2 regions of the Priestia sp. FSL P4-0332 genome follow, and region 2 is predicted to be linked to the other one. Evidence: riboswitches for the same ligand, from Rfam matches in the RefSeq annotation. Region 2 holds a riboswitch; the other holds the start of a gene.
What was found. Region 2 has a riboswitch for glycine ahead of gcvT (glycine cleavage system aminomethyltransferase GcvT). Riboswitches for the same ligand answer to the same signal wherever they lie in the genome.
Positions count from the first base shown of each region.

Region 1: another riboswitch for glycine. It lies ahead of MKY06_RS02005 (amino acid permease); the one in region 2 lies ahead of gcvT (glycine cleavage system aminomethyltransferase GcvT).

Region 1 is NZ_JBBOUA010000001.1:376,250-384,248, forward strand. It holds gene pdaA (delta-lactam-biosynthetic de-N-acetylase) at 1-424, shown strand, start outside; gene rlmD (23S rRNA (uracil(1939)-C(5))-methyltransferase RlmD) at 587-1,972, shown strand; partial or broken gene MKY06_RS02000 (FAD-binding oxidoreductase) at 2,313-3,663, shown strand; glycine riboswitch at 3,863-3,943, shown strand; gene MKY06_RS02005 (amino acid permease) at 4,103-5,455, shown strand; gene MKY06_RS02010 (PAS domain-containing sensor histidine kinase) at 5,788-7,929, shown strand.
Region 2 is NZ_JBBOUA010000001.1:4,358,924-4,366,922, reverse strand. It holds gene comGF (competence type IV pilus minor pilin ComGF) at 1-100, shown strand, start outside; gene comGG (competence type IV pilus minor pilin ComGG) at 90-464, shown strand; gene MKY06_RS22880 (YqzE family protein) at 508-693, shown strand; gene MKY06_RS22875 (YqhG family protein) at 718-1,542, opposite strand; gene MKY06_RS22870 (DEAD/DEAH box helicase) at 1,529-3,202, opposite strand; glycine riboswitch at 3,383-3,475, shown strand; gene gcvT (glycine cleavage system aminomethyltransferase GcvT) at 3,688-4,788, shown strand; gene gcvPA (aminomethyl-transferring glycine dehydrogenase subunit GcvPA) at 4,809-6,155, shown strand; gene gcvPB (aminomethyl-transferring glycine dehydrogenase subunit GcvPB) at 6,148-7,626, shown strand; gene MKY06_RS22850 (rhodanese-like domain-containing protein) at 7,671-7,999, opposite strand, start outside.

The DNA of each region.
Region 1 (7,999 bases), 4.0 Mb from region 2:
TCACCCTGACTTAACTCAAGTGGATGACGCACGTTTTAAAGAGGAATTACAAAAAGTAAAAGATGAATACAAGAATATTACTGGTCGTGATGAAATGAAGTATCTTCGCTCACCTAGAGGTGTATTTAGTGAACGAACGCTAGCTCTTTCAAAGCAAGAGGGCTATACGAATGTATTTTGGTCACTTGCATTCGTTGACTGGAAAGTGAATGAACAAAAAGGCTGGCGCTACTCATACGACAATATGATGGCTCAAATACATCCAGGTGCAATCATGCTTCTGCATACCGTTTCAAAGGATAACGCAGATGCATTAGATCAAGCAATTGTGGATTTAAAAAAGCAGGGCTATACGTTTAAAAGTATTGATGATTTAATGAACGAACGCAAACAAATGAAGAAAAGTCCTTCTGAAACGAAATAAAGATAAAAACCGACGGGAATGTTTCTCCTGTCGGTTTTTTGCTGTTGAAGTGTTATAATATGCGTTGATGTCTTTTTTAAAGCGATACGGTCTAATAGGTTTTAAGCAGCTAAGGACCGTTAATAACTATATAAAGAATTTAAACTAATCGGAGTTGGTCTCATGAATAAACCAAAAACTGAAATGAAAGTTCAAAAAGGACAAACGTTTCCGTTAACGATAAAAAGACTCGGTATTAATGGAGAAGGCGTAGGATATTTTAAGCGCCAAGTCGTCTTTGTACCAGGAGCATTACCAAATGAAGAAGTGGTTGTAGAAGCAACAAATGTCCAGCATAAGTTTGCGGAAGGGAAAATCAAGCGAATTCGCAAAAAATCTCCTCATCGCGTAGATGCGCCCTGTCCTATTTATGAACAGTGCGGAGGCTGTCAGCTTCAGCACTTATCCTATGAAGGTCAGCTAGAATCTAAGCGCGATATTGTTCTGCAAGCGTTCGAACGTCACAGTTCATTAAAAAAAGTAGAGGAAAAAACACGCCAAACAATTGGCATGGAAGATCCTTGGGGCTATCGTAATAAATCACAGTTCCAAGTAGGTGTAGATAAACAAAAAGTCATCGCTGGTTTGTATGGACTGAATTCTCATCGACTGATTGACATTGAAAACTGTCCTATTCAGCATGGAGCCACGAATCACGTGACAAAAGAAATAAAACGAATTTTACAAGATCTTCAAATTCCTATCTACAATGAACGCAAACGCCGTGGTATTGTACGTACCATCGTATCTCGAGTAGGATTTGAAACGGGTGAAGTGCAAATTGTCTTGATTACGGCTAAACAAGAAATTCCGAAAAAAGAGCTGCTGATTAAAGAAATTCAGCGCCGCCTACCGGAAGTGAAATCGCTCGTACAAAACGTAAACGGCCAAAAAACATCGCTTATTTTTGGAGACGAAACGTTTACACTCGCTGGAAAGTCGGTGATTCAAGAAACGTTAGGAGATATCTCGTTCGAACTTTCAGCGCGTGCATTTTTCCAGTTGAACCCTCTTCAAACAGTGAAGCTATATGATGAAGTAAAAAAAGCAGCTGCGCTAACAGGCAATGAAAAAATTGTAGATGCTTACTGCGGAGTAGGTACAATTGGCTTATGGCTTGCTAAAGATGCCAAAGAAATTCGCGGAATGGATACGATTGAAGAATCGATTGTAGACGCGAGAAAAAATGCCAAAGATCATGGATTTGAGTATGCCACATATGTGACGGGTCCAGCTGAAAAGTGGATGCCGAAGTGGGTAAAAGAAGGCTGGAAGCCAGACGTAATCGTCGTTGACCCGCCGCGAACAGGCTGTGATGACAAGCTTCTAAAAACGATTTTACAAGTGAAGTCAAAGAAAGTGGTTTACGTTTCTTGTAATCCATCCACATTAGCGAAAGATGTGCAGCAGCTGTCGAAGGCTTATCATGTTGATTACATTCAGCCTGTTGATATGTTCCCTCATACGGCGCATGTGGAGAATGTGGTAAGTTTGACGTTAAAGAAATGAATAGAAAAAGAGTAAAGGGCAGATTTGATTCTGCTCTTTTTTCTTTGAGCTGTACTTTTATTAATGGGGGAATTGTTAAAATTAAACATCTGTTCTTTTAGAGTATAAAATATTTTAGTATAGTGAATCGAAATTCCCATAAAGTCTAGATTTAGAAAGTTTTACATCGCTAAAGAGAAATTACATAAGAGGATTAATGCTTTTAAAACAAACTATAATGACGTATTTTATACAAATAATAAACGCAAATTCTATCCCAAAACCCAAACCTTTAACCACATCGATAATACTATATTAATAAAACTAATAAAAAGTATGTACAGAGGTGGCAGAGGTCAAAATGAACTCAATGTTTTTAAAAGGGCTTACTGGCGAAGTGGTAACGCCAAAAGACCCAATTTATGAGGAAGCTCGTCAGGGATGGAATCGTGCTGTTAATAAATTTCCGCTTGTGATTGTATACTGTGAAAAAAAGCAGGATGTTGTGAATGCGATCCGCTGGGCGCGCAAGCATCGTGTTGATATTCGCATTCGATCTGGCGGTCATCATTATGAAGGGTATTCTACGGGTGACTGTGTATTAGTCATTGATATTAGTCGATTAAATGGGTTGAAATTGGATAGGAAACGGAACATTTTAAAGATGAAAGCAGGAGAGGAAAATACGGAAGTGTATGATTTCATCGGTTCGAACGGATATGTGTTTCCAGGAGGAACGTGTCCGACTGTTGGGGTATCTGGCTTTACACTTGGTGGAGGCTGGGGACTTTCGAGCAGACTTTACGGGTTAGGGTGCGACAGCTTGATAGAGCTAGAATTAGTCAATTATGAAGGAAGGCTCATTAAGGCAAACAAATCGTGTAACGCGGATCTTTTTTGGGCATGCCGCGGTGCCGGTGGCGGTAACTTTGGCGTTGTGGTAAGCATGACGTTTCAGCTTCCAAAGCCCACGAACAGCTCTGTGACGCTCGTTCGATTCTTTTATGTAGGTACTACAAAGGAGAAGCAGGCACAAGTGATGAATATATGGCAAAACTGGCTGCCCAAACTGGACAAACGTATGACGCTAGTTGCAAGCATTTTATAATGCAGGAGGAGAAGGGTTAGGCATATTTGCAAACGGATTCTTTTACGGCTCCCCAGAAAGAGCTCGGGAGATTTTGCAGCCTTTTGCAGAAGTAGAAGGGTTTCAAGTAGAGCTGGAATCATTATCTTTTCTTGAAGCGGTAAAAAAAATAGAAGCAACCTATCCTCCGTCTGAAAAATTTAAGTCAACGGGAAGATTTGTGCACAGAAGCTATTCACGTGGTGAGCTTGAAAATCTTGCAGATCTCATACAGCGTCCGGCAGAAGGTTCCGTGTATGATGCGATTTCTTTTTATGCACTAGGAGGAGAAATTCGCCGTGTTGGTAAAAGAGAAACGGCTTTTTTCTACAGAAACGCCAGATATATTATGGGGTTTCAGTCTGTCTGGACAGAAGATGTATTTGCAAGAGCAAACAGAGATTGGCTTCGCAAGCGATTTGAATATATTAAAAGTATTACGGTAGGTTCCTATGTGAATTTTCCTATCAGCAACCTGAGAAACTACGAACGTGAGTATTTTGGAGACAACGCAGAGAGATTAGAAAGAGTGAACAAAAAGTATGATCCGTTTAATGTGTTCAGGTTCCCGCAAGGACTCAGGTAGCGCGAGGAAAAGGATACTAAGTTGACGATTGAAACTGTTCAATTACCTTCTGTCGAAGAAGGTAAATAAATGAAAGTAATCTTTCCTGTTGACAAAGCATCTAACTGGTATTAGAATAAACAACTATTCGACAGTCATTCTATTGATTGAAAAAATTAATACGTAGAAAGCTATGATTGCTATGGATCACACTATAGCAGGAGCAGCTTCTGGAGAGATCGCGATAGTTTCGCGACGCCGAAGGGTTCACAATCTCAGGCAAAAGGACAGAAGAGTACCGGATATTTATTTGGCATGTTACTAATTGGTAGCATGTACCTTAATATTTGTTATTCTTATGACCATGAGATTGGAGCGCATCCAATCTCTTTTTTTTATTGGACTTTATTTGTAGTCCGCACGATCGCATCAAAGGTTTTATTGTTAGGAGGAGTTAGAGTTGGAACAACGAGAATTAAAGAGGGATTTATCCAATCGTCATGTTCAGCTAATCGCGATTGGGGGAACCATTGGTACGGGCTTGTTTTTAGGTTCTGGTAAAGCAATACAGCTTGCAGGTCCCTCTATCATCTTTGCTTATTTAATTGTTGGTATTGCGCTTTTCTTTGTGATGAGAGCGCTAGGAGAACTACTGCTGTCTAAAGCAGGTTATCAATCGTTAACAGATATTGCTGAAGAGTATCTTGGACCGTGGGCGTCATTTGTAACGGGATGGACCTACTGGTTTTGCTGGATTATGACAGCTATGGCTGATGTGATTGCAGTTGGCGTATATGTGAAATATTGGTTCAATATTCCTCAGTGGATTCCCGCACTTATTTGTGTAATCATTTTATTAGGTCTTAACTTATTAACCGTAAAATTATTTGGAGAATTAGAGTTTTGGTTTGCTTTAATAAAGGTTATTACGATTCTTGCATTAATTATTATTGGCGTTATTTTGCTGGTAATGGGATTTAAAACAGACGCGGGATCCGTTACTGTTCAAAACATTTGGAATCACGGAGGACTGTTTCCAAATGGGGTTTCAGGTTTCTTACTTTCATTCCAAATGGTTATATTCGCATACGTCGGGGTTGAATTGGTAGGGGTATCGGCAGCAGAAACATCAAATCCCCAAAAAAATATTCCATCGGCCATTAATAAAATTCCGCTGCGAATCTTATTTTTCTATGTTGGGGCGCTTATCGTCCTTTTATTTATTAACCCGTGGATGGAATTAAATGCAGCAGAAAGCCCATTTGTTAAAACCTTTAGTTTAGTCGGAATTCCGCTTGCTGCTGGAATTATTAATTTTGTTGTATTAACTTCAGCCGCTTCTGCTTGTAATAGCGGAATGTTTTCAACAAGCCGTATCTTATATAATTTAAGTAAAAATGACCAAGGGCCATCTAAGTTTGCAAAACTGAACAAAAACCACGTACCAAGCAACGGATTGTTTGTATCTACGCTGGTCATCTCAGCGGGAGCTCTTTTAAGCAAACTTATACCAGACCAAGCTTTCGGCATCGTCACGACCATTAGCGCTATTTGTTTTATTTGGGTGTGGAGTATCATTCTTATTTGCCATCTAAGGTATAAAAAGACGCGTCCGCAGCTGCATGCAGCATCAGCATTCAAAGCACCGTTAACACCATTTATAAACTATGTTGTGCTAGCTTTGTTTGCGGTGATTCTTGTTATTATGCTGTTTTCTGACGCGACGCGCCCAGCCTTATTGTTGACGCCCGTTTGGTTTATTCTCTTATTTATTTTTTACTGGACTAGAAGGAAAAAGAAAATAAATCTTTAAAGGCTAGAAAATCAGCAGGGAATAAACATGATTTTTTATAAAAGAATATAGTAAATTTCTGACCTCATCACTCCGTGATGAGGTCTTTTTAGTGGAGGATAAATAATTGATTTCTACTGCATGAATAAAATGCAGGAAGCAAAGTTTATAGAAGAAAACTAAAAATTTGTTCTAACAGAAAACACAGTGAGAAAGCTCATAGTTTTCTGATAGGAATGTAGAACAAATTGCTTTTCTTCTGTGTCTAAAGATGGAATTCCGTCATTTATATGGAAAAGTTTTCATTTTGCAGTACAATGGAGGTAGACTTCATTAGATTAAGGTGAACAAACATGAAATGGTTTAAATCTCATACGTTTTGGAAAATCTTCACGATTAATGTGCTTCTTATTTGTACCGTACTGACGCTAATGTTTATTGTTTCAAGAGTGATGCTGCCTAATATTTCTCAAAATCAATATCGACAGGTAACTGATAAAACCGTCAAGAGAATGAAAGAGCAAATTAACGTCGTCATTAAAGATATTTGGAGCCTGGGCGACGAGGTACAGCAAGATCCTATTTTTTTATCGGATGATGAACAAGAAATAGACGAAGAATTGCAGAAAATAGTTAATATTTCACCGTATATCGATAGCGGAACCATTTTTAATGTAAAAGGGTATGTTGAGCATTATTACCCGAATGATTTAAAGAATATGAAACATGTGAACTTAAGTAAAAGAAAATATTTTCAAGAAGCGCTGCGAACCAAAAAAATATATTTAAGCGATGTCGTTTCAGCAGATACAAAGCACTACATTGTGGTGATGGCGATTCCTATTTTGGATGGGCAGCAAAATGTAAAAAAGGTTGTAAATTTAGCGCTGCGAATTGAAGAAAATAAAAGTTTTCAATCCATCTTTCAAACGTTTGATATAGGAGAGAACGGCTATACATTTATTGTAGACCGCAATGGTAGAATTATTTCCCACCCAGAGAAACAGAGAATCGGTGAAAATGCTAAGAAAAATGAAATCGTTCAGAAAACGATGAATCATAAATCAGGATATCAGCGGGTTGTGAACACCGAAGGTAAGTATTTCTTTGCGTCTTTCGAATATATTCCTGTTTTGGATTGGGGAATTGTCGCTGAATTACCCGTTGAAGAAATTTACAGGCCTTATGAAATGTTTGAAAAAACGCTTTGGATCGTTTCAGGCGTTACGATTTTACTGCTTTCTTTTTTTACTGCGTTATATGCAAGGCAAATTGTGAATCCAATTCATAAACTATATGAATTGGCGGGACAAGTAGCGCGCGGGAATTTTAATCAAAAAATTCCGGAACGAGAAATTGAGCGGGGCGAAATCGGTATTTTATCTAAACAGTTTAATGAAATGATTAGCTATATACGCCATTCTAAAGCAAATTTACAGCAAAAAGAAAATCAGCTGCAGGAACAAAAAACGTTTTTAAGACAAGTTATTGACATTAATCCAAGCTATATTTATGCTATCAATCAAAAAAGGGAATTCATTCTCGTTAATGAATCTTTTGCGATGCTCTTAGGTGAAAAATCTGATGACTTAATTGGACAATCGATTGATAAATATCAGTTCAACCTTCAATCAGATCTTTTATATAAAGGGGAGTTTTCAAACTGTACCCAAAAAGGGATGGTATTAGAAGAACAGTTTAAAGATTCGAAAGGAAACCGGCGCTGGGTCGAAACAGCAAAACTTCCTATTATGAATGAAAAACAGGAAGTGATTCAAATGCTGTGCGTATCGACAGATATTACGGAGCGTAAAAAGGCAGAAGAGAAGCTTAGAACTTCTGAGAAGCTTGCCGTGGTAGGAGAACTTGCAGCTGGAGTGGCTCATGAAATCAAAAATCCTTTAACTTCTTTAAAAGGTTTTGTTCACTTATTAAAAGAACAACATCCTAAAGATGCTTTGTATATAGATATCATGGAAACTGAATTAGAACGAATGAATGGAATCGTAGAAGAATTTTTGATGTTAGGAAAACCTCAGGTAATGAAGGTTGAATCTTTGAACATGCAAGCGCTTGTTCAAGAAGTGTGCTCACTTCTTGAACCTGAAGCAGTAGAAAAGGAAGTAGCTTTCATATTTGAAAGAGACGACCAGTTACCAAAGGTGTATGGAGATAAAAATCAGTTAAAACAAGTATTTATTAATATTATTAAAAATTCTATCGAAGCAATGCCTGAAGGAGGAGCTATTCATATTACGATTAAAGTAAAAGAAAACCACCTTTGGCTGCAGCTTGCTGATGAAGGACAGGGTATTCCTCCTGAACGGTTAGCGAAGATAGGTGAGCCTTTTTATAGTACAAAAGAAAAAGGTACAGGCTTAGGACTGATGGTCAGCTATCGGATTATTAAAGCTCACCACGCGCAGATGACGTTTTCTAGTCAGTTAGATAAAGGAACAAGTGTGGATATATTGTTTCCAATCATAAAAAAGTAGGGGAACTTCCCCTACTTTTTATTATTATACTTATAATATATCAAAAGCGTTGATGGTACTAAAATAAATG
Region 2 (7,999 bases):
ACAGCAAAAAGAAAGGCTTTTGATTCGTTCAACAGACGGTGTTAACAAAGTTAGAGAAGAAACCATTACGACGTTTTTGATGCTTGCTCATGAAACATAATGAGCAAGGATTTATTCTCCCAGTTGTTTTGGCATTTTGTGCGCTTTTTCTTCTGTTAGTAGCTCAGCAAACCACTTATTTTGTGACGAAAAGTTCATTTTATCAAGAAGTAGAGCAGAAAAATCGTCTGCAGCATCTTTTAGAAAACGCGGTTGTACATGTAAAAAAAGAAATAAAAGAACATAATAAATCTCCATCTGCATCTTTAGTATTAGAAACTGGTACGGTTTCATACGAAGTAGTAAGTGAAGATGAACAGATGATCATCCTAAAAATAAAGTGTCAAACATTGCAAGGAAGAGCATTGACGGAAACGGCATATATTCAAAAAAAGGATCAGCACATTGTGAAGTGGACGGATTAAGTCTCTTTCTCTCCGGATATAATAGTGCTGAGGAGATGATTATATGAAAACGAATGATTATGTAAAATATATGACTCAGCAATTTGTACAATATATGGATCAGCCAAAAGAAGAGAGGAAAACGAAAAAAATTCAAAAAAAAGAAGAGCGAGCACCTTTTGCAAACAGATGGTTTGGAATGATTCCGCTGTCGTTTATGCTGTGGTATCGAAAGAAAAAAGAAAGATGAGCATATCATATGCTCATCTTTTTTTTAACCGGCTTGTGTTTTGTTAAATTGACGAGACATCGTTTCAGGCGATATGTAAAATAAGCCACCGTTTATAAACTTAAACAAGATAGTCGGCTCGTACAGTTCTTGAAGCGCTGTTTTTTCGGTCATATATATTTCTGGCAGCTCTTCTGCTGTTTCGTAAAAATGATCAAGAAGCGCTAAGTCTTCATACCATCTCTCCTGCGCTTTTTCAGCCCATTCAGTTGGCTGAGCTTTAACATAGTCAGTCACATATGATGTGAGTCGTGCGATGGCACTTTTAGGTTTAATAAAAGGTGAGAGAGTAAAGCAATAGTCTGAGATTTTAGATGACAAATTTTGATTAATGATTAATTCATGAAATGATTCAATAATCTGTCCATTGATTAAATTAATGCCAAGCGACAAGAGCTCATCTTTTTTACGATCGCATTTGTACGAGACTTTAATATTTAATGCAAGCCAAGGGTGTAAAGGCTGATTTGTTGGCTGAGCTGATGCAACTTGTTCATACAAGTGAATAAACCCGCCTAGTTTTTGAGTAGAAGCGAAAATTTGGTGCAGCCTAGGTGAACCGAAATGAATTCGTTCTCCTTGAACGGAATCGTCTTCAAATGCTGGATCTGTAATGAAAGTGAGCGAAGCAGGAGTTGCTTCTCCTCCCGTCTTTTCAATATAGTGCCAATAAAATGGACGATTCATCAATTCTTTATCGAGTTCAATCGTTAATTGAACCGTCAGGTAAGAAGATGTTTCTGTGACAATAGAACAATTATTAGCTAGAAAATAACGCTTTAAAAATTGATGAATATCAGTTTGCTGCATGCTGATCCTCCTCGCTGTCTTCGTATTGAATAATAGACGTCAAGTTCTCCATTTTGATTTTTATTTCTCCTTCACTCCGCGAATGAAATAAAATATCCTGAATATGCTCTTCGATATTTTTTAAATCAAGCTTTGTTAAAATATCATCTAGCTCTCCAACAACTCGTTCAAAAAGGTTTATTTTTTCGTATAACAATTTTAAAATATGTTCTTCGACCGTATGTTGAATGGCTAAATTGTAAATGTGAACATCATGTTTTTGACCTAAACGATGGACCCTTCCAATTCGCTGTTCTAGACGCATTGGATTCCACGGAAGATCATAGTTAATGATATGATGACAAAACTGAAGGTTGATTCCTTCTCCGCCTGCTTCAGTGGCAATAAATACTTGCGCGTGGCTTTCAAAAAGCTGCTTCATCCAGTCTTTTTTACCTCGCTTAAATCCGCCTCTAAAAGGTACAGAGGTAATTCCATGCTGTTTTAAATACCACTGTAAATACAGTTGAGTTGCTCTGTACTCAGTAAAAATAATGACTTTATCATCAATTTTCTGAACGAGCTCTAGCACTTTTTCTGCTTTTGCATTTTGCGGCACTTGCTGAAGTAGTTCCATTAACGGAGTGATCATATGTTCCGTTAATGCGCTGTTTTGATCTTCCTGACGTTCAAGCATGTTTTTTAATGTCATATACACCGCTTCACGGCTGCTGCAGGCCTCTCGCTGCAGGGTTAAAATTGAAAAAGCGCTTGAAGGGTGCAGTCCGTTTCCTTTAAAAGACGTAATCGCATCGTACAGCTCGCGTTCTTTTGGCGAGAATTCAACAGGAATGGTTTGAACAATTCGCTTCGTCCATTCGATACCCGTATCGTGGCGGCGATTTCGAATCATAACTTTGTTAACAAGCTCTTTTAAGTGTTCATCGTTTTGCAAAGAGCGTTTTTTAGCGGAAAATAATTCTTCGAAATAGTCTTTATTGCCGAGATGGCCAGGCTTTAAAAGAGAGACTAAGTTAAAAATTTCTTCAATTCGATTTTGAATCGGTGTTGCGGTTAGCAACAGACAAAATTTCTTTTTTAGACTTTGCACAAATTCATAGTTTTTTGTTTTGTTGTTTTTAAGTTTATGAGCTTCATCAATGATGATGAGGTCGTAGTCTTGTTCAAGCACAATTTCTCGATGAGGAGAACGTTTTGCTGTATCAATTGAAGACACAACGATGTCACACTGATCCCACACATATGATTTTCTTTGAGGGACTGCGGGAATATAAAATTTTTGATTCAATTCCATAGCCCACTGTGAAACAAGCGAAGCTGGAACTAAAATGAGAACTTTTTTAACAAGTCCGCGAATCATATATTCCTTCAAAATTAACCCTGCTTCAATCGTTTTCCCCAGTCCTACTTCATCTGCTAAAATGGCTTTCCCATTCATTGTTTCAACTACTTGTTTGGCTACTTCGAGCTGATGAGGAAGCGGCGTTAAATCAGCTAGATGTTTTGGGCTTTGTAGTCCTTCAAATTCTGAGATAAGCGTTTGGTCTTCTATTTCATAGGCAAGTTTATACAAATCCCATGCAGACCAAGGGCCGTCTTGCTCCAATTTAGTTGAGAAGGCTGCTTCCCATGTTTCATCGATGTTTAATTTCACTTTCATGATAAAAATGCTCCTTTGTAAAAAATTTTTATTGAACAAATGATAAGAATCAGGTAGGATAAAAATATATTTAGAAAATTTGAAAAAGAAAATAGATTAGCACTTTACAAATGATTGTGTGAATAAAGATAGATACATCTTTCAGTAGTATGCCCAACTTTACCAACTTTATAGAAGCGAATGACGACACGGGGAGAGACTACTTGAATGTAGCGCCGAAGGAGCAAGCAATAAAATTGTGAATCTCTCAGGCAAAAAGACTCTTGTTTGACGCAGCTCTGGAGAGTGTCTATGCGTTTATAGACCACCCACGAGGCAAACCTATTCGTTTATAGGTAAACTTTCAGGTGAAAAGGACAGAGACTTCCTACTAAATACAGTAGGGGGTTTTCTGTCCTTTTTTGTTTGGATACGTAGTGATCCCCACACTATTTGAAAACTCCCCGTTATGAAAAGTTTCACGTGAAAAAGAGGAGGACATAAATATGACAACAGAATTACACAAAACGCCGCTTTATGATACCTATCAAAAATATGGTGCCAAAACAATTGATTTTGGAGGATGGGCTCTTCCCGTTCAATTTTCTTCTATTAAAGAAGAGCATGAAGCTGTACGTACAAAGGCAGGCCTTTTTGATGTCTCTCATATGGGAGAAATTCTTGTAACAGGAGCTGATAGCTTAGCTTTTCTTCAGCACACGATGACAAATGACGTTTCTACCCTCGTAGATGGAAAAGCACAGTATACGGCTATGTGTTATGAAGACGGAGGCACGGTAGATGATTTGCTGATTTATAAAAAAGCAGATCAAGAGTATTTGCTAGTCGTAAACGCTGCTAATATTCAAAAAGACTATGAGTGGCTGGTGTCTCACAAACAAGGAGATGTAATGCTCGTTAATCAGTCTGATGAAACTGCGCAGCTAGCTTTACAAGGTCCTGTAGCAGAAAAAGTTTTACAAACGTTAACGAACGAAAATTTATCTTTATTAAAGCCATTTACATTTGCTGATGATGTAGAAGTAGCGAATGTAAAAGCTCTCGTTTCACGTACTGGGTACACCGGGGAAGACGGCTTTGAAATTTATTGTTCTTCAGCTGACGCCTCTCACTTGTGGACGGCTATTTTAGAAGCAGGCAGTGATGAAGGTGTGCTGCCTTGCGGATTAGGAGCTCGCGATACGCTTCGTTTTGAAGCTACTTTGGCTTTATATGGCCAAGAGCTTTCAAAAGATATTACGCCCATTGAAGCTCGAATTGGATTTGCAGTAAAAACGAACAAAGACAGCTTTATTGGAAAAGAAGTGTTAAAAGAACAGCGTGAAAGCGGGGCACCTCGTAAACTGGTAGGAATTGAAATGATTGATAAAGGTATACCAAGACACGGTTACGAAGTATTTGCAGATGAAGAACAAATTGGATTTGTGACAACAGGTACACAGTCACCGACATTAAAGAAAAACATCGGTTTAGCGCTATTGTCAGCAGAGTATTCAGAGCTTGGTCGGGAAGTAGAAGTGCAGGTTCGAAAAAAACGCTTAAAAGCAAAAGTGGTTTCAACACCTTTTTATAAACGTTCAAAGTAAGCTTTGGGGAGGAATTTAACATGTTACATCGCTATTTACCAATGACAGAACAAGATCAGCAGCAAATGTTAGCAGCAATTGGTGTTTCATCTGTTGATGATTTATTTTCAGATATTCCGCAGCGCGTTCGTTTTCAAGGAGAATACAATATTAAAAAAGCGGCTTCAGAGCCTCAGCTGTTAAAAGAATTAAATAGTATGGCTGCTAAAAATGCTCATTTAAAAGACTATGCTTCTTTTTTAGGAGCAGGAGTTTACGATCATTACATGCCGGTTATTGTTGATCATGTTATTTCTCGTTCGGAATTTTATACGGCCTATACTCCGTATCAACCAGAAATTTCTCAAGGAGAACTTCAGGCCATCTTTGAATTTCAAACAATGATTTGTGAGTTAACGGGGATGGACGTGGCTAATTCTTCTATGTATGACGGAGGAACTGCTTTAGCAGAAGCCGCTATGCTCAGTGCGGGTCAAACAAAAAAGAAAAAAGTACTTGTCTCTGCGGCTGTTCACCCTGAGTCAAAAGATGTGTTAAAAACGTATGCGAAGGGTCAATACATTGAAGTGGTAGAAATCCCTGCAGCAGACGGAGTAACAGATATGATTGCATTGGAAAAAGAGATGGGGAGTGACGTGGCAGCTGTTATTGTCCAATACCCAAATTTCTACGGGCAAATCGAGCCGTTAAAAGAAATTGAAGAAATTACTCATCAAGAAAAGTGCATGTTTGTGGTTTCAAGCAATCCTTTATCATTAGGTTTACTTACGCCCCCTGGAGAATTCGGAGCTGATATTGTCATTGGAGATGCACAGCCATTTGGTATTCCAAGTCAATTTGGAGGACCGCACTGCGGATACTTTGCAACTACGTCTAAGCTTATGCGGAAAATTCCAGGACGATTAGTAGGGCAAACGGTAGATGAAAACGGTAAGCGAGGGTTTGTTTTAACCCTTCAAGCGCGTGAACAGCATATACGCCGCGATAAAGCGACGTCTAACATTTGTTCAAATCAAGCGTTAAATGCTTTAGCGGCATCAGTTGCAATGACAGCTTTAGGCAAGCAAGGTGTAAAAGAAATGGCGCTGCAAAACTTATCAAAAACGCATTATGCATATGAAGCGTTAAAGGCAAAAGGGATAAATGTAGCATTTGAAGGACCGTTTTTTAACGAATTAGTCGTGAAGCTTCCTGTTTCGGTAACAGAAGCAAACAATCATTTATTAGCATCAAAAATAATTGGCGGTTATGATCTTAGCCGTGATAACCAAGCGCTTGAAAATCACATGCTGCTTGCTTTTACAGAGCTCCGTACAAAAGAGGAAATTGACCAACTTGTAAATGAATTGGGGGATCTTCATGCTTAATCAAAATCAATCACTTATTTTTGAAAGCAGTAAAGAAGGGCGAATCGGCTATTCATTGCCAGAGTTAGATGTGCCGCAAGTAAATGCTGAAGAACTGCTTGGAAAAGCGTATGTGCGTACCAAAGCTCCTGAGCTTCCTGAAGTATCAGAACTCGATATTATGCGTCATTACACCGCGCTTTCAAAACGAAATCACGGAGTAGACTCAGGGTTTTATCCGCTTGGTTCATGTACGATGAAATATAATCCAAAAGTGAATGAACAAGCAGCACGCATTGCTGGGTTTGCGCATATTCATCCGCTTCAAGATGAGCAAACGGTTCAAGGTGCTCTCGAACTTTTATATGATTTACAAGAGCATTTAACAGAAATTACAGGAATGGATGAAGTAACACTTCAGCCAGCAGCAGGTGCTCACGGCGAGTGGACCGGGCTTATGATGATTCGTGCTTATCATGAAGCAAATGGTGAGACGCAGCGAACAAAAGTCATTGTTCCAGACTCAGCTCACGGAACGAACCCGGCTTCGGCAACAGTTGCGGGATTTGAAACGGTAACGGTAAAATCAAACGAACATGGTTTAGTGGACTTAGAGGATTTACGCCGCGTAGTAGGAGAAGATACAGCCGCTTTAATGTTAACAAACCCAAATACGCTAGGGTTATTTGAAGAAGATATTTTAGAAATGGCTGAAATTGTTCACGCAGCAGGTGGAAAGCTTTATTATGATGGTGCAAATTTAAACGCAGTATTAAGTAAAGCCCGTCCTGGAGATATGGGGTTTGACGTTGTGCATTTAAACCTTCATAAAACGTTTACAGGCCCTCATGGAGGAGGCGGTCCTGGCTCTGGTCCGGTAGGGGTAAAAGCAGATTTAATTCCGTATTTGCCTAAACCAGTGCTTGTGAAAACAGAACAAGGCTATCACTTTGACTATAACCGTCCTCAGTCAATTGGACGCGTAAAGCCGTTTTACGGCAACTTCGGTATCAACGTTCGCGCTTATACGTATATTCGTTCAATGGGTCCAGACGGCTTAAAAGCCGTGACGGAAAACGCTGTGCTAAATGCCAACTATATGATGCGTCGTTTAGCAGAACACTATGAGCTTCCGTTTGACCGTCACTGTAAGCACGAATTTGTTTTATCAGGAAAACGTCAGAAAAAGCTGGGCGTGCGCACATTGGATATTGCGAAACGACTGCTTGATTTTGGCTATCATCCGCCAACTATCTACTTCCCGCTTATCGTAGAAGAGTGCATGATGATCGAACCAACGGAAACGGAGTCGAAAGAAACGCTAGATGCGTTTATCGATGCGATGATTCAAATTGCAAAAGAAGCAGAAGAAACGCCTGAAGTCGTACAGGAAGCTCCGCATACAACGGTTGTGAAGCGCCTTGATGAAACGCTGGCAGCGAGAAAGCCAGTTCTTCGCTATCAGAAAGAACAGGCTGTTCAAAACGTCTAACAAAAAACCTCGCCCAAAGGCGAGGTTTTTCTATATACATACCATTATTTTTTCTTTTTTACTTTACCGTTCCACATTTTGAAGCCGCCTTTTAAATCATAGATTTCTTGAACACCGTGGCGACGAAGCATTTGTGCTGCACGTCCTGTGCGCATTCCGCTTTGACAATAGATGTAGACAGGCTGATCTGGACGAAATTCTTTAATGCGCATACGGAACTGTGAAAGAGGAATATTTCGTGCGCCTAAAATATGTCCGTTTTCAAATTCATTCGGTTCACGAATATCAACTAGCTGTGCCTTGCGGTAGCCGGTGCGGAATTCTTCTTCAGTTAACGTTTTCATAATGCGACGTTGGTAAAAGAACATAACGA